Regions from separate parts of the Amycolatopsis sp. EV170708-02-1 genome, predicted to be linked through region 2. Evidence: riboswitches for the same ligand, from Rfam matches in the RefSeq annotation. Region 2 holds a riboswitch; each other region holds the start of a gene.
What was found. Region 2 has a riboswitch for S-adenosylmethionine ahead of thrC (threonine synthase). Riboswitches for the same ligand answer to the same signal wherever they lie in the genome.

Region 1 (7,041 bases), 760 kb from region 2:
ACCGGCACGGCGCAGTTCGGGTCGGGCGCGGACGCCAACGGCTGGTTCGTCGGCTATCGCGGGGACGTCGCCTTCGCCGTCATGCTCGAAGGGTCCAACGATTCCAAGCCCGCGGTCCAGCTGGCGGCGAAGTTCCTGGCGGGCTGAGGAGTTCGGCCGTCGCCGAAGCGTGGGTCTTCTACGGTGGACGCATGGAAACGATCGCACTCGCCGAGGTCGCGGCCGTGCTCGCCGATCCGAGCCGCGCGTCGATGTGCCTCGCGCTGCTCGACGGCCGCGCCTGGACGGTGACCGAGCTGGCGGGCGCGGCCGAGGTGGCCACGTCGACGGCGAGCGAGCACGTGACGAAGCTGACCGACGCCGGGTTCGTCGTGCGGGTCAAGCAGGGGAGGCACAGGTACGTCCGGATAGCCGACCCCCGGGTGGCGGAGCTGATCGAGCACCTGGCACAGCACGCGGAGCACCGGCCGGTAAAGGGGCTGAAGTCTTCGGTGCGGGCGAAGCGGCTCGAGTTCGCCAGGACCTGCTACGACCACCTCGCCGGGACGGTCGGGGTCGCGCTGCGGGACGGGATGCTCGCCACCGGGCTGATCGACGACGCCGACGGGCTGACGCTGACCGGTCGCGGACGCGAGGTGCTCGGCGCGTTCGGGGTGGAGATCGACGGCGGTCGCCGTCCGATGCTGCGTGACTGTCTCGATTGGACGGTTCGACGTGATCATTTGGCAGGCCGGGTCCCCGCGGCGTTACTGTCTCACGGAGTGAGCGCCGGCTGGTTGTCCCGTGAGGGCAACCGCGCGGTGAAGGTCCTGCCCGCGGCGGAAAAGCCGTTCGCGGAACTCGGTGTCGACCTGGTGGCCCTGCGCAGTCCCTAATGGACAGTCTGTAACACAGGTTATCCGGGCGCTTTCCGACCGGTACACGAACGTGTGACGATCACCGCCTCACTATTCTGGAGCCCTCACGGCGACCGGAACGGGAGGCGACATGGAGCAGCTCCCGCTCATCCTCGGCACCGGTGGTGCGGTGCTTCTCGTCGCCGTGATCGCCGTCCGGGTGTCGATCCGGGTCGGCCTTCCCTCGCTCCTGCTGTACCTGGGGATGGGTGTCCTGCTCGGCGAAGCCGGGTTCGGCATCCAGTACGACAACCCCGAGCTCACCCAGTCGCTCGGCCTCGCCGCGCTGGTGATGATCCTGTCCGAAGGTGGCCTCACCACCCGGTGGACGGCCGTGAAACCCTCGCTGGGCATCGGAATCGCACTGTCCACAGTGGCCGTCGCGGTGAGCATCGCGGTCACCGGCGCGGCTTTGCACTGGTTGCTGGGCCTGGACTGGCGGATGGCGTTGCTGTGGGGCGCGGTGCTCGCCTCGACCGACGCCGCGGCGGTCTTCTCCGTGCTGAGATCGGCGGGGATCGGGAAGCGGCTCGTGGGCGCGCTGGAGATCGAGTCCGGGATCAACGACGCCCCGGCCTACATCGCCGTCGTCGTCCTCGCCGAGGGGGCGACCGTCGACTGGTCGCTGCCGCTGCTGGTGGTCTACGAACTCGCCGCCGGGCTGGTGATCGGCCTGGCCTTCGGCTGGGGCGGGGCGTTCGCGCTGCGCCGGGCGGCGCTTCCCGCCACCGGTCTGTACCCGCTGGCCACCGTCGCGGTGTGCGTCGTGGCGTATTCGAGCGGGCAGCTCGCCCACGCGTCGGGGCTGCTCGCCACCTACGTCGCGGCCCTGGTGCTGGGCAACTCGAAGCTGCCGCACCGCTCGGACACGCTCTCCTTCGCCGAAGGGCTCGGCTGGCTCGCGCAGATCGGCCTGTTCGTGCTGCTGGGCCTGTTCGCCTCGCCGAGCAGGATCTTCGAGAGCCTGGTCCAGGGCCTGGTCGCGGGCGCGGTCGTGTTGTTGCTCGCCCGTCCGCTGTCGGTGCTCCTGTCCGCGCTGCCGTTCAAGATCCCTTGGCGAGAACAGGTGTTCCTGTCGTGGGCGGGGCTGCGCGGAGCGGTCCCGATCGTGCTGGCGCTGATCCCGCTGTCGTCCGGGGTGCCCGGCGCGCAAGAGCTGGTCGATGCGGTGTTCGTGCTGGTCATCGTGCTGACGCTGCTCCAAGGGGCGACGCTGACCCCGCTCGCGCGAGCGCTCGGGCTGGCCCAGCACGCCGAAGCGCACGAGATCGACGTCGACTCTGCGCCGCTCGACGAGATGGGCGCGGAACTCCTGCAGGTCCGGATCAACACCGGATCGAAGATGCACGGCGTGTACCTGGCCGAACTGCGGCTGCCGGTGGGAGCGACGATCAGCCTCCTCGTCCGCGATGGGTCCGGCTTCACGCCGAACAAGAACACCCGGCTTCAGGAGCGCGACCAGTTACTCGTCGTGACCACCGCCGAAGCCCGTGACGCGGCCGAACGACGCCTGCGGGCCGTCGACCGCGCGGGCCGCCTCGCCAGGTGGAAGGGCGAATCCGGCCAGTAGGTCACGAACCGGCACCAGCTGTTCGTCGGGTGATCTCAGAAACTTCTTCCCATTTGTACTCCTTTTGGATTACTTTCCCCGCAATCGACTCCATCGAATGGGTGAGTGTCACGGGGTAAGGAGTACGCACGGTGACGAAACTTCCTGCGCGGTTCGCTGGCCTGGGGGCCACTCTGGCACTCGTCGGAGTGGTTATCGCCGCCCCGACGGCTACTGCGGCCGGCGCTTTTCCCGCCTTCGGGCTGCCTTTCGACACGGGCCAGTCCGTCTACTCGGCGGGGATCCACTCGGACAACGGCACGTCCGGGGTGAAGAACGCCATCGACTTCAGCCCGGGCGACAAGACCGTCCGCGCCCCGCTGGCGGGCACGGTGCGGATCCAGCACTGCTCCGGCGGCGACTGGGTGACCGTCGACCACGACGGCGGCTGGCGCACCGGGTACTACCACATGGAGAACATTTCGGTCACCGACGGCCAGAAGGTCGCCCCGGGCGACGCCCTCGGCCGCACCGGCAACGCGCTGCCCTGCGGCGGCAGCAGCACCGGCGCCCACGTGCACTTCACCCTGTGGACCCTGCCCACGGCCGCCGCCCAGGGCGGCGACTCGCGCGACTTCGGGGTCGGCGCGGGCAACTGGAACGGCCTGTCCTACGACGAGGTCTCGACCAAGGTCGCCGAGGCCTACGGCGAAGCCGTCGACGGCAAGACCTTCGGCGGCTGGCAGTTCACCGCGGGCACCGATCAGTACTCGGGTACCGCGACCGAGGTCTCCTCCCGCGCGACCGTCCCGCTGCCCGGCCGATTCCGGGTCTGACCTGCCGTTGCCCGGCGCGGCGCGGCGCCGGGCAGCGGTTATCCCCGCTCGCGGACGACGTGAGCGGCGTCTCAAGATGCGGACGAGGGCTGGCTCGATCGCCCGCCCATCCGCTAACTTCGTCCGTAGGTCACGAGTGTCAGCGTCAAGCCCCGGCTAGCTGACCGGCAACCCTCCTTCCGCGGTGGGGTGCCCCGGGTGAGGACCTGGCTCGTCGCGCGGTGCGACGGGCAAGCGCGGGATCCTCGCCGGGTCCCCTGGCCCGGAGGATGACGATGACCCTCGCTCTCGAACGCACCGGTGTTTCCGCTGAAACCGTTGCCACGCACGAAATCCCGACCGTCGCCTGCGCCGATCTGCGGGTTCCGCTGGTCACCGGCGGAGACATCGGCTACGCCAACCTCGATCACGCGGCGAGCGCCCCCTGTCTGGACAAGGTGCGGGCCGCGGTCGACGAATTCCTGCCCTGGTACGCCAGCGTGCACCGCGGGGCCGGGTTCGCCTCGCAGGTTTCGACCAAGCTTTACGAGCGCACGCGCGGAATCCTGCGGGACTTCGTCGACGCGCGATCGACCGACACCGTCGTGTTCACTCGCAACACCACCGATTCCTTCAACCTTCTCGCGCGCAGCCTGCCGAAGCACACGTCGGTCGTCGTGTTCGACACCGAGCACCACGCCGCGCTGCTGCCGTGGAAGGGTCCGAACGTCCGCCGCGTCGAGACGCCGCGCACCCGCCTCGCCGCGGTGTCCGCTGTGGACGAAGCGCTCGCCGACTGCCCGCAGGGCCCGCGGCTGGTCGTCCTCACCGGTGCCTCCAACGTGACCGGGGAACTGTTGCCGGTCAAGGAGATCGCGGCCGTGGCACGTCGGCACGGCGCCCGGATCGCGCTCGACGCGGCGCAGCTCGCGCCGCACCGGAAGATCTCGGTGCGCGAACTGGACGTCGACTACGTCGCGCTGTCCGGCCACAAGCTGTACGCGCCGTTCGGCGCCGGCGCGCTGATCGGCCGCGCCGACTGGCTGCGTGCGGCCCAGCCGTACCTCGCCGGCGGCGGCGCGACGAAACTCGTCACCCGTGACTCCGAAAACCTCGGTGTGGTCTGGAATTCCGGTGCCGAGCGGCACGAAGCCGGTTCCCCCAACACCGTCGGCGTCTACGCGCTGGGTGTCGCCTGCGAGACGCTGGCCGCGACCTGGGACGGCATCGTCGCCCACGAAGAGGAACTGCTCGCGCGGCTGCGTCGCGGCCTCGCCGCCATCCCCGGATTCGCCGAACTGCGGTTGTTCGACGCGCCTGTCGACCGCGTCGGCACGCTCAGCTTCGTCGTCGACGGTTTCGACCCCGGCTGGCTGGCCGCGGTCCTTTCCGCGGAGTACGGCATCGGCGTGCGGGACGGCGCTTTCTGCGCGCACGTGGCGACCAAGCGGCTGATCGCCGTCGCCGGTTCGACGGGCCAGCAGGCCGTGCGCGTCAGCCTCGGCCTCGGCAGCACCACCGAACACGTGGACCGGATCGTGCTGGCGCTGCGCCAGATCGTCGCCCGCGGCGCGCGCTGGCAGTACGAGAAGCCGGAAGGCCGCTGGGTGCCGGAGAACGATCCGCGCGAACTGCCTCCGTTCTGCGCCTGAGCCACTACCCTCACCCCGCATGGGGAACGAGCGACCGCGTTACTGGTTTCCGCTGGCGTTGCTGGGATTCGCCCAGCTGGCCGTGGTGGCCTTGTCCGTCGGCACGCGCCGGTCCGAGGGGTGGTTCGCCTACGTGCCTTACGGGGACGGCGGCATGTTCGGCTCCGTCCAGAGCGTGGGGACGCCCCTGACCGCGGTTTCGGCCGGCGCCATCGGCAGGATGGACAACTGGCTGTTCGCCGTCTTCGCGGTCTACCTCGGCACGGTGCTGTTCTACGCCCTTCGGACGAAGACCATGCGGTGGTGGAAGGTCGTCGCGATCGCGCTCGGCGTACTGGTCGCCATCGCGCTGGCCGATCTGGTCGGCTACTGGGAGTTCGACCTCGACGGCGACACCCGGAGCGCGCTCCTGCTGACGCTTGGCCTGGTCCTGCTGGCCTGGCTGGACCGCAGCGTGCTGGTGCTGATCGTGGCCGTGGCGTTCGCGCTCTGCGCGGTCGTGCTCGCGCAGGGACAGCTCGCGCTGGTGCTTTCGTCGCTGGTCGCGCTCGCCGGAGCGTTCGCGGCCCTGCTGAGCAGGCCGAAGGGGAGGCCTGAACACGCTCAGTGGACAATGGGGGAGTGAGCACAGAGCCCGAAACCGCGCCACCGTCGCCGCCGCTGCCCAAGAAGCGCGTCGCCGTGGTGTTCGTCGTCGCCGCGGTGCTGTGGGGGATCGACCTCCTCACCAAGCAGATCGCCGTGTCCACGCTGGAGGGCAGGCAGCCGGTCGAGTTCCTCGGCGGGCTCGTGTACTTCCAGCTGGTGCGCAACCCCGGTGCCGCCTTCTCGATGGCGACCGGCCTGACCTGGGTGCTCGCGCTGGTCGCGATCGCCGTCGTGATCGCCATCGTCTGGCTGTCGCGGCGGCTGCGCTCGGTCGGCTGGGCGATCGGGCTCGGCCTGGTGCTGGCCGGCGCGCTCGGCAACCTGACCGACCGGATCTTCCGCGCCCCCGGCCCGCTGCAGGGGCACGTGGTCGACATGATCTCCGCCTTCGCACCGAACGGGCAGGGCTGGGCGATCTTCAACGTCGCCGACTCCGCGATCTGCGTCGGCGGTGTGCTCATCGTGATCCTTTCCTTGCTGGGCAAGGACTACGACGGAACATCCACAAAGGACAAGAAGAAGGCGGCGACCGAATGAGCGCGCGCATGCTGCCCGTCCCCGACGGGCTCGACGGAATGCGCGTCGACGCGGGGCTGGCGAAACTGCTGGGACTTTCCCGCACCGTCGTGGCGGAACTGGCCGAATCCGGCGAGATCTATCTCGACGGCAAGCCCGCCGGGAAGTCGGACCGGCTGACCGCCGGCGGACTGCTCGAAGTGACGCTGCCCGATCCGGCCTCGGCCATCGAGGTCGTCGCGGAGCCCGTCGAGGGCATGAAGATCCTGCACGACGACGACGACATCGTGGTGATCTCGAAGCCGGTCGGCGTCGCCGTGCACCCGAGCCCGGGCTGGACCGGGCCGACCGTCGTCGGCGGGCTCGCCGCCGCCGGGCTGCGCATCGCGACCTCGGGCGCGGCCGAACGCCAGGGCGTCGTGCACCGGCTGGACGCCGGCACCACCGGCGTGATGGTCGTGGCGAAGAGCGAGCACGCGTACACCGTGCTGAAGCGGGCGTTCAAGGAACGCACCGTCGACAAGGGCTACCACGCCATCGTCCAGGGCCACCCCGACCCGACGCGCGGCACCATCGACGCGCCGATCGACCGGCACCCCCGGCACGACTACAAATTCGCCGTCGTCCAGGGCGGGCGGCCCAGCGTCACGCACTACGAGGTCGTCGAGGCGTTCCGCGCGGCGTCGCTGGCGCAGATCAAGCTGGAGACCGGCCGCACGCACCAGATCCGCGTGCACTTCTCGGCGCTCAAGCACCCGTGCGTCGGCGACCTGACCTACGGCGCGGATCCCGTGCTGGCGCGCAAGCTGGGTCTTTCGCGGCAGTGGCTGCACGCGAAGACGCTCGCCTTCGCCCATCCGGCCGACGGGCGCTGGGTCGAGTTCGAATCGGAGTACCCGGACGACCTGGCGAACGCGCTGCGGATCCTGCAGGACGAGAACTAGGCCCGGGCCGCGTTCAGTCCT
Region 2 (7,041 bases):
CGACCTGAATTCGGCCACGGCCGAGCAACTCGACACCCTGCCCGGGGTCGGCGAAGTGATGGCGAAACGCATCGTCGACTGGCGGTCCGGGCATGGCGGGTTCACCAGCGTCGAGCAACTCCGTGACGTAGAAGGGATCGGCGAATCTAAGTATCGAAAACTCCGGGAATTGGTGTCCGTCGGATGAACCCGTCCGCCGATCCGTCCGAAGTGGACACCGCGTCGTGGCGAGGGCAGGACCTGCGGCTGATACCGGCCGCGGTGACGGCCTGGCTCGGCACTCTTTCCGGGTTGTTGGTCGGCTGGTGGATCACGATGCTCTGCGGTGCGGCCGCCGTGGTGCTCGCGATCGCCGCCGGTGTCCGCGCCCGCCGGACGGCGTCCCGGTGGGTGGCTGGCCTGGGTGTCCTGGCCGTCCTCGGCGTGCTCACCGCCGGTCCGGTGGCGCTGCGGATCCGGGCCGCCGAGCACGACGACCTCCGTGCCGCCGCCGCACGGGGGAGTGACGTCACCACGAGGGTGGTGGTCACCGAGCGGCCACGTCCGGTCCGCGGTGCCGGATACGCCGATCGCCGGGCAGGCACCCGCCTGGTGGTCGTCGCCGCGACGGTGGACACCGCGGTGACGGGTGAGCGGGTGGTGGATTCGGCCGGCCGGATCCTCCTGCTCGCTCCCGCCGAGGGGTGGACGGACCTGCTGCCCGGGCAGCAGGTCACCGCCTCCGGGCGGCTCGCACCGGCGAAGGGGGCCGAACTGACGGTCGCGGTCCTCTCGGTGCGAGGCCCGCCGTCGGCCGCCGGACCGGCGCCCTGGTGGCAGCGAGCCGCGGAATTGCTGCGCACCGGGCTCCGGGGTCTGTGCGCCGTCCTCCCGGAGGAAGAGGCCGGTCTCGTGCCCGGACTGGTCGTGGGGGACACGAGCACCCTCTCCCCGAGGGTGGAACACGAGTTCACGGACTCCGGCATGTCCCACCTGATGGCCGTGAGCGGTGGGAACGTGGCGATCGTCTGCGGCTCGATCCTTCTCCTGCTGCGAGTGCTCCGGGTCGGGCCGCGGACTTCCGCCGCCGCGGCCGCCGTGGGGCTGGCCGGGTTCGTGGTCCTCGCCGGGCCCGCGCCCAGCGTGCTCCGCGCCGGGGTGATGGGAGCGGTCGGGCTGCTGGCGCTGGCACTGGGGCGCCGGGGTTCGGCGCTGCCCGCGCTGGCGTTCGCGGTGGCCGGGCTGGTGGTGGCCGATCCCGCGATGGCCGCCGACTTCGGGTTCGCGCTGTCGGTGCTCGCCACCGCCGGGCTCGTACTGCTGGCGCCGAGGTGGGCGGAGTGGCTGGTCGGACGCGGTGTTCCGGCCGGCTACGCCGAGGGGCTGGCCATCCCGCTGGCCGCGTTCGTGATGACGGCGCCGGTCATCGCGGGCATGGCGGGATCGGTCAGCCTCGTCTCGGTGCTGACCAACGTGCTCGCCGCGCCGGTGGTCGCGCCGGCCACCGTGTTCGGCGTGCTCGCCACCGCCGTCGGACCGTGGTGGCCGTCGGCGGGCAGACTGCTGATCCGCCTGACCGAACCCGAGGCGAGCTGGCTCATCACCGTGGCCCGCCACGGCGCCCGGGCGCCGGGAGCGGTCGTGGACTGGCCGGACGGCTGGTGGGGCGGGCTTCTGGCGGCCGGGCTGCTCGCCGTATTGCTCGTCGTCATCCGGTTGCGGCACGGCAGGATCCTGCTGGCCATCGCGTTGGCCACCGGGCTGGTCGTCTTCGTACCGGTGCGGGTGCTGGCACCGGCATGGCCGCCGTCGGCCTGGCACGCCGTTGCCTGTGACGTCGGACAAGGCGATGCCGTCGTCCTCGCCACGGGCGAGCAGGGGAGGGCGATCCTGGTCGACACCGGGCCGGAACCGGGGCCGGTGGACGAATGCCTGAGCAGGCTCGGCGTGGACCGCGTGCCGCTGATCGTGCTGAGTCATCTGCACGCCGACCACATCGGCGGTCTCGGATCCGTCTTCGACGGCCGGTCGGTCGGAGCGGTCGCCGTCGGCCCGGGCCGGGCTCCCGCCTGGGCGTGGCAGCAGGTCGCGGACGAGACGGCACGCCGCGGGATTCCCTTGCTGGAGCTGGAGATCGGACAGCGGCTGGAGTGGCAGGCGTTGTCACTAGACGTACTGGGACCGCGCTATGTCAGCCGGCGCTCGATTCGGGAACAGGACGGCACGGTGATCAACAACGGTTCCGTCGTCCTGCGCGCGGGAACCCCGGCGGGCCGGTTACTCCTGACAGGCGACATCGAGCTCGCCGCGCAGGCGGACCTGATGGCCGAGGGCGCCGATCTGCGCGCCGAGATCCTCAAGGTCCCGCACCACGGAAGTCGTTACACGGCACCGGATTTCCTCAACGCCGTCGCGCCACGTGCCGCATTGGTGAGCGTCGGCGCCGGAAACACCTACGGTCATCCGAACAAGTCCACTTTGGACAGCCTGGTGGCCGTCGGTGCGTCGGTCGCCAGGACGGACACGGACGGCGACACCGCGGTGGTCGCCGACGCGCGAGGCCTCGCCCTGGTACGCCGGGGTGAGCCCCGCGGCCCGCCTCGTTCCTGAGGCGGGCCGGCGGGGAACTCGGATGCCCCGAGCCCCTCAGATCCCCAGAGCCTCGCGGACCGCGTCGGCCGAGGCGCTGACGGTGGCCTTCGGGCCGATCTTGTCTTCGACGGCGTCAAGGGTCTTGAGGCCGTCCCCGGTGATCAGCAGGACGATCTCTTCGTCCGGGTTGAGCTTGCCGGTCTCGATGAGCTTCTTGGCCGTCGCGACGGTGACCCCGCCCGCGGTCTCGGTGAAGATGCCCTCGGTGCGGGCGAGCAGCCTGATGCCCTCGACGACCTCTTCGTCGGTGACGTCTTCGATCGCACCGCCGGTGCGGTTGACCACGTCGAGGACGTAGGGGCCGTCGGCCGGGTTGCCGATCGCCAGCGACCGGGCGATCGTGTCCGGCTTGACCGGCTGGACGACGTCGTGCCCGGCGCGGAAGGCCGCCGAGACGGGGGAGCAGCCGGTGGCCTGCGCGCCGAACACCTTGTACGGCGTCTCGTCGACGAGCCCGAGCTGGCCGAACTCACGGAAACCCTTGTCCACCTTGGTGAGCTGGGAACCGGAGGCGATCGGCACCACGATCTGGGAGGGAAGCCGCCAGCCGAGCTGTTCGGCGACCTCGAAGGCCAGCGTCTTGGAGCCTTCCGAGTAGTAGGGCCGGACGTTCACGTTGACGAACGCCCAGCTTTCCTGCTCAGCGGCGAGCTGGGTGGCGAGCCGGTTCACGTCGTCGTAGTTGCCGTCGACCGCGATCAGGTCTCCGTCGTACACGGCGGTGGTGAGGATCTTGGCCCGCTCGAGGGTCTTCGGGATCAGCACGACCGACCGCCAGCCGGCGCGGGCCGCCGCGGCGGCGACGGCGTTGGCCAGGTTGCCGGTCGACGGACAGGCCAGCACGTCGAACCCGAACTCGCGTGCGGCGGCCAGTGCGACGGCGACCACGCGGTCCTTGAACGAGTGGGTGGGGTTCCCGGTGTCGTCCTTGACCCAGACCTTCTTGACGCCCAAGGCTTTCGCGAGCCTGTCGGCCTGGATGAGGCGGGTGGCGCCGGGTTCGGTGTTGGGGATCTCTTCGACGTTCGACGGAACGGGAAGGAGCTTCTTGTAGCGCCAGATGTTCTTCGGTCCGGCTTCGATGTCCTCGCGGCGCACACGGCCGAAGTCGTAGGCGACCTCGAGCGGCGAGAAGTCCTCGGCGGAAACGAATTCGGGGGCGAGCGGCTGCCGGTGTCCCTCTTCCTTCGACACCAGTTCGACGGCCGGTCCGAGATCCGGGGTCTTGGTGGTGGAGGTCGTGCCGAGGGTTGCGGTCATCGCGAGGTTCCTTTCCTCATCTGCCCCGCCGTGGCGGGCCGGAATTGGCACCGTGTTCGTCAGCTACCCCGCGATCGCGGGATGACAGGCTGACGCCGGTTGCCGGGGCTTCATCGGGCCGTTCCCTCTGCCCCTCTGGATGAGCGGTATTCGATTGTCGGCACGCGTGTCATCGCGTCGCCTCGCCAACACCGTACGACATGAGCCTCAGGTGGGGCCACCGTGCCCGGAACACATCACCGGACAAAGCACACGAGAGGAGGAGTGGCAGGATCGTCACCGTGACGACGCAAGCTTCCGCCCCATCGCCGCTGGTCCTGGTTCTCGGTGAGGAAGAGCTGCTGATCGAACGTGCGGTCCGCAGCGCTTCGGACGCGGCCAAAGCGGCCGATCCGACGGCGGATCTCACCCGGATCCGGGTGTCGGACCTCACAGTCCCGGCGCTCGCGGAAATGGTCAGCCCTTCGCTGTTCGCCGAGGGCAGGGTGATCGTCCTCGAGTCCGCGCACGACATCTCGCAGGAGCTCGCCGACGGGGTGATGGCCTACGTCAAGGCGCCCGCCGACGGCATCGTGCTCGTCGTCGTGCACAGCGGAGGTGGCCGGAGCAAGGCCGCGAAAGGGCTCCCCGCCGCCTTGAAAAAGGCAGGCGCGGAGGTCGTCGAGTGCCCGAAGCTGACCAAGGCCGCCGAGCGGGAATCCTTTGTCCGCAACGAGGTCCGCCGCGTCGGCGGGAAGATCGACGGTGCGGCCGTGCTCGCGTTGATCGACGCCGTCGGGTCGGATCTGCGGGAGCTGTCGTCGGCGGCGACCCAGCTGGTCGCGGACGCCGGCGGAACGGTCGACGAGCAGGCGGTCCGGCGCTACCACCGTGGCCGCGCGGATGTGAACGGTTTCGCCGTCGCCGAGAAGGCCGTGGCCGGTGACAAGGCGGCGGCGCTGGAGTCGTTGCGCTGGGCGATGCAGCTGGGCGTACCGCACGTCCTGGTCGCGGACGCGCTCGCCGACGCCGTCCGCACGATCGCGCGGGTGTCCGGCGCCGGTCGCGGGAACCCGAACCAGATGGCGGGTGAGCTGGGGATGCCGCCGTGGAAGGTGCGCAAGGCGCAGGGGCAGGCCCGCGGCTGGGGCCAGGACGGGCTCGCCACCGCGATGCGGGTGGTCGCCCGGCTCAACGCCGAGGTCAAAGGGGTCGCGGCCAATCCGGAGTACGCCTTGGAGCGTGCCGTCCTGGAGGTCGTCGCCGCTCACGGCACAAGCCGCTGAAACGTCGAAGGGCCCGGCGACTCGCGTCGCCGGGCCCTTCGAAAGCCGATCAGAGAGAGTTCGCGCGCTTCGCCAGCGCGGACTTCTTGTTGGCGGCCTGGTTGGCGTGGAGAACGCCCTTGGTCACGGCCTTGTCCAGCTTCTTCGCCGCGTCCTTCTGCAGCTCCAGGGCCTTGGCCTTGTCGCCGGCGTCGGCCGCCTCGCGGAACTTGCGGATCGCGGTCTTCACCGAGGACCGGATCGCCTGGTTGCGCTGACGCGCCTTCTCGTTGGTGGTGATGCGCTTGATCTGCGACTTGATGTTGGCCACGGGGGCGCTCCTCTTGAATCTCTCGGTGGTTTCACCGCCGCGCTGTGACCGGCCCTGCGTGCTCGTGGGAGCGGCGCGGGTTTCCTCCATGACGGAATGCCACACGACGGTGAAAGGCAAGCTTAACAGCCGTCCCGGCGCGGCTCGCGGCAGCCTCGGGAGGGGTGCTTGCGGTACGGTGAAGATCGTAGTGCCTAGGGTTCCGCCGCCTGCCCGTTCAGCGAAAACACACAATCAGGGCAGACGGGACCGGTCCGAGCGGCACCATCGGCGGAGCCGGACGCACCGCCGTTCATCTGACGGGACAAAAGCCTGGAGGACCGGGTTTTCCGCATGCGCGGAAAACGTGAAAGGTCCGTTGTGAACGCCACCGCTCTGTCCTTCGTCGTCATCGCCGCCGTCATCCACGCGGGCTGGAACCTCGCCGCCAAGCGGATCCGCCGTGGCGGAGCCCGGTTCGTCTGGGCGTACTACAGCCTTTCCGCGATCCTGCTCGTCCCCGTCATGGCGGTCTCCCTGGCCGTGGAACCACAACGTCCACAGTGGACCTGGCTGTTCGCCGCAGTCGTCACCGCGGTGTTCCACGTCACCTACGGGGTCGTTCTCCAGCGGGGGTACGCCGTCGGAGATCTGTCCGTCGTCTACCCCGTCGCCCGCGGGACCGGGCCGCTGATCTCGGTGCTCGCCGCCGTCGTGGTGCTCGGCGAGCGGCCGGGATCCTCGGCCTGGTGGGCGCGTTCCTCGTGGTCGCCGGGGTGCTGGTGATCGGCACCGGGCGAGCACCGGCCCACGTCGGCGCCGCCGATCGTGTCGCTCGACGAAAAGGCCTGGTCTACGGCCTGCTGACCGGCCTCACGATCGCCGCCTACACGCTGTGGGACGCGCATTCGGTCACGGGCCTCGGTGTCCCGCCGATCGTGTACTTCGGAACCGGCGCGATCGTGCAGAGCCTGCTCATGGCGCCGTATGCGTTGAAGGACCGCGAGGAGGTCTCGTGGCTCTGGCGCGAGCACAAACGTGAGGTCGTCATCGTCGGCGTGCTCTCGCCGGTCGCCTACCTGCTGGTGCTCTATGCCCTCCAGGTCGCCCCGGTGAGCCTCGTCGCGCCCGCGAGGGAGCTGAGCATCGTCTTGGGCGGCATCGCCGCCTGGCTGGTCCTGGGCGAGGCGAACGCCGTCCGCCGGCTGGCCGGATCGGTGGTGGTGCTGGCGGGTATCGCCGCGATTGCGATGGCCTGAACCCATCCGGTAGGGATTGAGCCATGGACGTGCTGAGCAGCAGGGTGCTGATCCACCCGAAGGACCTCGACGTGTCGACGGCGTTCTATCGGGACACCCTGGGCCTGGCCATCGACAAGGAGTTCCCCGGCGGGACGGTGTTCTTCGCCGGGAACGGGTCGATCGAGATCGTCGGTACCGGAGAGACCGGCCCGACGCCTGACGTCGCCTTGTGGCTCCAGGTCCGGGATCTGCCCGCGGTGCTCGAGGAGCTCGCGCGGAAGGGCTTGGAGCCGGTTCGCGGCGCGCGGCGTGAGCCGTGGGGGCTGGACGAAGCGTGGATCGCCGACCCGGACGG
Region 3 (7,041 bases), 3.7 Mb from region 2:
AGGACGAGGTCATCGCGAACTCGACCCGCGTCTGGAAGAAGCGGTTCCTCAAGGGGACCGTCATGGCGGTGCTGCTCACCCTCGGTGGTGGCGGCGCGGCCGCGATGGCGATGAACAAGAGCGTCACGCTCGACGTCGACGGCAAGCAGCAGACCGTCCACAGCTTCGGCGACACCGTCGGCGAGGTCCTCGAAGACGCCGGCCTCTCGGTCGGCGCGCACGACTCGCTCTCGCCCTCGCCGCAGGCCGAGGTGGGCGACGGCGGCGTCATCAAGCTGGAGCGCGGCCGCAAGCTCAACCTGATCGTCGACGGCGCACCGCAGCAGGAGTCCTGGGTCCGTGCGACCAACCTCGGCGACGCGCTGAACCAGCTCGGTCGCGCAGACCTCGCCAAGGCCGGCACCTGGACCTCGCTCCCGCAGAACGGTGAGCTGCCGCTCGAAGGCGCCACCGTCGAGGTCAAGACCCTCAAAAACGTCACGGTCTACGACGGCGCGAACGAACCGCGCAAGGTGCAGACCAACTCGGTGACCACCAAGGAATTCCTCGGTGAGCTCCGGATGACCCTCGGCCCGGACGACGAGGCCGTCGGCGGTCTCGACGTCAAGCTGGTCGACGGCGCCGAGGTCCACATCAGCCGGACCGGCGTCACCATGGTCAAGCAGAACGAGGAAATCGCGCCGCCCGAGCAGAAGGTCGACGACCCGAACCTCGAAAAGGGCAAGACCAAGGTCGAGGACCCGGGCACTCCGGGCCAGAAGACCGTGACCTACAAGGTCACCAAGCGCAACGGCAAAGAGGTCGGTCGCGAGAAGGTCTCGGAAGAGGTCATCACCGAGGCCAAGCCCAAGATCGTCAAGGTCGGTACCAAGAAGCCCGCGGACCCGGTCATCGGTGACGCCGGCGCCTGGGACCGCATCGCGCAGTGCGAGTCGACCGGGAACTGGTCCGCCAACACCGGCAACGGCTACTACGGTGGCCTGCAGTTCAACAAGAGCACCTGGGACGCCTACGGCGGCGACCAGTACGCCGCGTACCCGCACCAGGCCAGCAAGGCCCAGCAGATCGCGGTCGCCGAGAAGGTCCGCGAGGACCGTGGCGGTTACGGCGCTTGGCCGCACTGCGGCAAGAAGGCCTGACGCCAGATCAACCTCCTTTCCTGAAGGTCACCTGTGGGTTTTGCCCGCAAGGTGGCCTTCAGGCCGTTAGAGGCTTCTGTGGCTGCGTCACATTCCCCGGTCTTGGTCTCGACAGTCGTGCCCACCATCGAGGGGGCCGCATGTGGGCCACATTCCGGGATCGTTCAGCCGCGTTGCCCTCTCGAACGCCTTCGCCGCCGCGGTAAGGGCTTTGGTGGCCCTGTGGTGGCGCCTGGGTGGGTTTAGGGCGGCTGGCGGGTTCCTCGGCGTGCTGTGCGGGTTGAGGCTCCTCTGCGACCCGCTCCGAGGTCTGACGGGGAACGGGGATGTCCGGACCGGCCTCCGCGAGATCGACGATCTCCGCGAACGCGTCGCCGCGTCTCTCCGCCGGAGCACGGTCGTCGGCTTCTTCGCCGGGAGCCGGATACGCACGCGGCACCAGGAGTGCGTTCAGACGGGCGCCTGTCTCGGGATCGAGATCTCCGCGCATGTCCCAGCGGCCGGTCCGTTTCTGGCGCAACCAGAATTCGCTTCGCTGACGTTTCGGCCCGGGGTCCTCTTTGGGCTTCCCGTCCGGGTCGTGTCGCGCGAGCAGGTCGGTGCCTGCCATCGTGACGTCACGCGGTCTCGCGACACCCGCGAGTTCGACCAGGCCCCTTTCGGCCTCGAGTCGTTCGTCCGCGTCGAGGTGGTCCGGCAGCCTCTTCATGACAGTGACGATCCGGTCGATACCGGCCTCGGCCAACGCGCCGGTGCCGGCCGACACACCGGTCAATGGCGCGACGGGGTCGATCGACGTGCCGTCGCGCGCCCGTCTCGAATTGAGCGCGAGCGCTCTGCCGGTCACTTTCTGAGCCTCCGCTCGAGGTACTCGAGCCACATGCTCGTAAAAGACGGCGATCGAGTTGTATCCGTAGAGGTCCCGGACACCACGTGACTCGATCTCGGCCAGGATCTGGCCGACTTCGGCGAACAGACGTCGCCCTTCGCGTAGCCGCGTCTGCAACTCGTCGAGGAGCAGTTCGGCGTCACCTTCCGGCAGGTTGAGCGGGAAGGCCTTGGGGATATTTGTGCTGGTCATCCCTCGATTGTCGAGGCAGATTCGAACGAATGCACGGTATCGATCGGGTGGATGATCATTACGCTCCGGCTGCGCTGACCTGCGCCGATCACACGGGAGTGGGATACGTGTCGGTTCGAAAACGCCATACGGATGGTGGGGGCGGAATCACGGCTCCGTGCTCGAGTGGCTCAGCTGGTCCCACTCCTCGCGGAGCACCCCGTAGACGACGGCGTCGTGCACGCCCCCGGACCAGCGTCGAGCGCGTCGGAACCGGCCTTCCTCGACGAATCCCAGCCGCCGGCCGACGGCGATCATCCCTGGGTTCCCCGAAAACGTGGCGAAGTCCAGGCGGAGTGTGTCGGTGCGAGCGAACAGGTAGGTCGTCCACAGGTGCAGGGCGTCCGTGCCGTACCCGCCGCCCCAGTACTGCTCGTCGTAGATCACCAACCCCATTCGCCGCCAGTCGGTCTGCCTGCTTTCCCAGTACCAGCTGACCCTGCCGATCAACCTGCCGTCCCTCAGGTCGCATACGGCGAGGCTGGTGCGGGGATCGGCGGGCTCGGCCTTGGAGTTGGTGAGCTCGCGTGCCGTCGAGTCGGCGGCCGCCGCTGTCGGGGTGCCGAAGTAGGGCCCGTTCGTCTCGTGCCATGGCCGCGTTGGGTCGAGTAGTTCGCGAAGCGGCCGGAGGTCGCTTGGCCTCCAGTCGCGCAGCCGGACTTTCTCGCCTTCGAGTACGACGTCGTCCACCGGCCAATCGTGGCCTACCGGCGCTGGTTACGATCGTCGGGTGACTGAACTGCTCGGTCCTGCGGAGATCAGGGCGCTGGCGGCCGAGCTGGACGTACGTCCGACCAAGAAGCTCGGCCAGAATTTCGTGCACGATCCCAACACCGTGCGACGCATCGTCGACCTTTCGAGGGTCGGCGAAGGCGACGTCGTGCTGGAGGTCGGGCCGGGCCTCGGCTCGCTGACCCTCGGCCTGCTCGCGACCGGCGCCGAGGTCGTCGCGGTCGAAATCGATCCCGTGCTGGCGGGGCGATTGCCGAACACCGTGGCCGAACGGGGTGGGGCCGAACGGCTGACGGTCGTCGGCGCGGACGCGTTGCGGATCACGGCGGACGACCTGCCCGCGCGTCCGACTGCGCTCGTCGCGAATCTGCCGTACAACGTCGCGGTTCCGGTCGTTCTGCACCTGCTTGCCGAGCTGCCGTCGCTGACCAGTGGCCTCGTGATGGTCCAGACCGAGGTCGCGGACCGGATGGCGGCCGGCCCCGGGAGCCGGACCTATGGCGTGCCAAGCGTCAAGCTCGCGTGGTACGGAAAGGCACGCAAGGTCGCCGCGGTGCCTCGGGCGGTGTTCTGGCCTGTTCCGAACGTGGACTCCGCGCTGGTCGCTTTCGAGCGGGGTGACGTGGTGTCGCCGGTGGACCGGGAACGATTGTTCGCGGTGGTCGACGCCGCCTTCTCCCAACGGCGGAAGACTTTGCGCGCCGCGTTGGCGTCATGGGCCGGTTCCGCCGAACGAGCGGGGGAGTTGCTCGAGAAGGCGGGTATCGACCCCAAGACCCGCGGTGAGCAGTTGGATGTTCACCAGTTCGCGCGGATCGCGGCGGCCGCCGGTTGACCGCCCGCCCCAGGTGTGACCGGCACCGCGTGGACGTCGTCGTGGCTAGGTCAGCACGAGTGCGTAAGTCTTCTTCTCAAGCTGTATAGGCCGGCATTGTCTTAGCAGGTAGCGCGCCTGAAGCAAGTCGGAGACGCCTGCCTGTGTTCCAATATGTGGACAGCGCATCCTGTATAATGGACGCGACCAGACGTGTGATCTGCGCCTACGCGCTTGCTTTCATCCAGTGGGATCGGTTTTACTCAGTGAGCCATCCCGAGCGACTGAGAGACCTGGCTCGCCGAAGTCGCAGCAACCACCCTCCACAGGGCAGGTGCTACAGCCAGGACCGATGGAGGCTGTGCCTAATGAACAGGGTCACCCACCCGCTCCTGCTGACCAGGCGACGTGTCGTCGATGAAGGTCGCCGCACGGTAAGTGCGTGTCGACGCTCCACCGTTACTGCCTGAGTCCTTCTCCCTTACCTCTGAAACCCGTCCGTTTCCGGACGGCTACTCGGTGACGGTCGGCGCGCTCGAAAGATGCGGCGCCCCATTCGCATGGAGCCTCTCGTGATCACTGTCGAAAACCTGTCCAAATCCTTTCCCCTCAACGGAAATCCCGTCGTCGCGCTGCGCGATGTGAGCGTGGACATCCAAGCGGGCTCGCTGTTCGGGGTCGTCGGCCCGGCCGGCTCCGGCAAGTCGACCCTCGCCCGGTGCATCGGCCTTCAGGAGCGTCCCGACCGCGGCGTCGTCCGCCTCGACGGCCTCAACACGGGAACCCTCGACGGACGCCGTCTGCGCGAAATCCGGCGGCAGGTCGGTGTCGTGAGCACCAAACCGGAATTGCTCGCCGAGCGCACCATCGCCGGCAACATCGCTTCGCCGCTCGAACAGCTCGGTCTCGACGGGCCGCAGCGTCGCAACCGGGTCGGTAACCTGCTCGATCTGGTCGGGCTCACCCCCGGGCCGGACAGCGGCCGGGGACCTTTCCGAGGGGCAGCTTCGCCGAGTGGCCATCGCCAAGGCGCTGGCCGCCGGGCCGTCCGTGCTCTTGGCCGACGACCCGACCGCGGGTGTGCAGGCCGAGGAGTCCGGAGCGGTCCTGACCGTGCTCGACCGGGCACGTGCCGAGCTCGGAGTCACCGTGCTGCTCACCACTCCCGACGCCGGCGTGGTTCGCCGTGTCTGCGATGACGTCGCGGTTCTGGAGGCGGGCGCGATCATCGAACGCGGAACCGTGCTCGACCTGGTCTCCGACCCGAACAGCCGGACCGCGCAGGCGCTTCTTCCCGCGATCGAGACCGGGCGGGCGCAGGCCTCGAAGTACGACCGCGCGGTGGACGTCGTGCTCGTCGGCTTCGCTTCGGTCGGCGCGTTGCTTCCGGAGGCTGCCGGTCGCTTCGACGTCGAGCTCGCGACGATCGGGGGCGGCCTGACCCGGATCGGCGACACGCCGGTCGGCCGGTTCCGCCTCGGTGTGCGCGGTGAGCGCGCGGACGCCGCGCTCGCCTGGATCGCCGAACGTGGCGGCCACGTGACCCACCCGGTCCGCGGACCGCAGGGTGTCGCCGCCTGATTCCTCCACGAACGGGCCGCTCAGGACGAAATCGGTCCCGGGCGGCCCGTTCGTGTCCGACTCGCCCTGTTCTCTTTTCTCCTGGTGACAGCGCAGGCGGAGCGGCCACGTAGGCTTGACGGGTGCTCGCCGTCGTACCGCCCCCAGTAATCGTCAGGGTTCCCGCCAAGGTCAACCTGCACCTGTCGGTCGGTGACGTACGCCCGGATGGCTACCACGAACTGGTGACCGTGTTCCAGGCGCTTTCCTTGACCGACGAGGTGACCGTCGCGGTCACCGAGGACCCCGGCGTCGAGGTCTACGGCGAAGGCGAGGGCTCCGTACCGACAGGGGCCAACAACCTCGCCTGGAAGGCGGCGCAGGCACTGGCGGCCCACGTCGGCAAGGCGGACGGCGAGTCCAAGGTCAGGGTAGTACTGCGCAAAGGCATCCCGGTAGCGGGCGGCATGGCCGGCGGCAGCGCCGACGCGGCCGCGACCCTGGTGGGACTCGCGTCGCTTTGGAAGCTCGACATCTCCCGAGACGAACTGGCGGGGATCGCCGCGAAGCTCGGCAGCGATGTCCCGTTCGCGCTCTACGGCGGGACGGCGTTGGGGACCGGCCGAGGTGAGCAGCTGGTGCCGGTCTTGTCGCGGCACACCTTCCATTGGGTCCTGGCCTTCGACCAGCGTGGTCTTTCGACTCCGAGGGTGTTCGGCGAGCTGGACAGGTTGCGGGAGGAGGGCAGCCCGCCGCGGATCGGTTCGCACACTCCGGTGGTCGAGGCGCTGGCGTCCGGCGACCCGCGGCAGCTGGCGCTGCTTCTCGGCAACGACCTGCAGGCGGCGGCCGTTTCGTTGCGGCCGGGGCTGCGTCGCACCTTGCGGGCGGGGGTCAACGCGGGTGCGCTCGCCGGCACCGTCTCCGGATCCGGGCCGACCTGCGCCTTCCTGTGCGCGGATGCCCAGTCGGCCGTCGAGGTCGCCGCGGAGCTGTCCGGTGCGGGTGTCTGCCGCACGGTGCGGGTCGCGCACGGGCCGGTGCCCGGAGCCCGGCTGGTCGGCGGCGATGACGCGCCGCGGCCGTCGCCGCCGCGGGTGCACGCCTGAGGGTGTCCGAAATGGACATCGACTAATTCGTTGTGGTGCAAGCTTTGTGGAAAGGATCGGCTGAGGCATGGCCAACTTGGTCAACCTGGAGTCGGTGAGCAAGTCCTTCGGGGTGCGCCCGCTGCTCGACGGTGTTTCGCTCGGTGTGGCGGAGGGGCAGCGTATCGGTGTCGTCGGCCTCAACGGGGGTGGGAAGACGACGCTGCTGGAGGTGCTCGCTGGGATCAGCGAGCCGGATACGGGACGTGTCAGTCAGGTCCGTGGCTTGCGGATGGCCGTGGTCACCCAGCGGACCGAGCTCCCCGCCGGCAGTACGGTCGGAGATGTCGTGCTGGAGCGTTATGGCGCGGAGCACGAGTGGGCCGCTGACGCGCGAGTCCGGTCCATTATGGACGGTCTGGGGATCACCGCTCTCGGCGTCGAGAAGGAAACGGCGAACCTGTCGGGTGGCGAGCGCCGCCGGGTGGCGCTGGCGGCCGCTCTCACTGGTGAACTTGACCTCGTGGTCCTCGACGAGCCGACCAACCACCTGGACGTCGAAGGCGTGCGCTGGCTCGCGGATCACCT

Region 1: it holds a riboswitch for S-adenosylmethionine, as region 2 does, so the genes downstream of both, MJQ72_RS27230 (aminotransferase class V-fold PLP-dependent enzyme) here and thrC (threonine synthase) in region 2, are expected to answer to the same signal.
Region 3: it holds a riboswitch for S-adenosylmethionine, as region 2 does, so the genes downstream of both, MJQ72_RS14515 (methionine ABC transporter ATP-binding protein) here and thrC (threonine synthase) in region 2, are expected to answer to the same signal.

Annotation. Positions count from the first base shown of each region.
Region 1 is NZ_CP092497.1:6,041,541-6,048,581, reverse strand. It holds gene MJQ72_RS27250 (penicillin-binding transpeptidase domain-containing protein) at 1-147, shown strand, start outside; gene MJQ72_RS27245 (helix-turn-helix transcriptional regulator) at 192-875, shown strand; gene MJQ72_RS27240 (potassium/proton antiporter) at 988-2,466, shown strand; gene MJQ72_RS27235 (M23 family metallopeptidase) at 2,598-3,281, shown strand; SAM riboswitch class IV at 3,410-3,524, shown strand; gene MJQ72_RS27230 (aminotransferase class V-fold PLP-dependent enzyme) at 3,557-4,912, shown strand; gene MJQ72_RS27225 (hypothetical protein) at 4,932-5,537, shown strand; gene lspA (signal peptidase II) at 5,534-6,097, shown strand; gene MJQ72_RS27215 (RluA family pseudouridine synthase) at 6,094-7,020, shown strand; gene MJQ72_RS27210 (AsnC family protein) at 7,034-7,041, opposite strand, start outside.
Region 2 is NZ_CP092497.1:6,805,354-6,812,394, reverse strand. It holds gene MJQ72_RS30980 (ComEA family DNA-binding protein) at 1-187, shown strand, start outside; gene MJQ72_RS30975 (ComEC/Rec2 family competence protein) at 184-2,589, shown strand; gene thrC (threonine synthase) at 2,626-3,891, opposite strand; SAM riboswitch class I at 3,905-4,037, opposite strand; gene holA (DNA polymerase III subunit delta) at 4,173-5,156, shown strand; gene rpsT (30S ribosomal protein S20) at 5,206-5,466, opposite strand; partial or broken gene MJQ72_RS30955 (EamA family transporter) at 5,800-6,704, shown strand; gene MJQ72_RS30950 (VOC family protein) at 6,728-7,041, shown strand, end outside.
Region 3 is NZ_CP092497.1:3,114,278-3,121,318, forward strand. It holds gene MJQ72_RS14495 (resuscitation-promoting factor) at 1-1,139, shown strand, start outside; gene MJQ72_RS14500 (DUF222 domain-containing protein) at 1,198-2,220, opposite strand; gene MJQ72_RS14505 (GNAT family N-acetyltransferase) at 2,368-2,949, opposite strand; gene rsmA (16S rRNA (adenine(1518)-N(6)/adenine(1519)-N(6))-dimethyltransferase RsmA) at 2,990-3,826, shown strand; SAM riboswitch class I at 4,074-4,164, shown strand; partial or broken gene MJQ72_RS14515 (methionine ABC transporter ATP-binding protein) at 4,378-5,386, shown strand; gene MJQ72_RS14520 (4-(cytidine 5'-diphospho)-2-C-methyl-D-erythritol kinase) at 5,509-6,474, shown strand; gene MJQ72_RS14525 (ABC-F family ATP-binding cassette domain-containing protein) at 6,542-7,041, shown strand, end outside.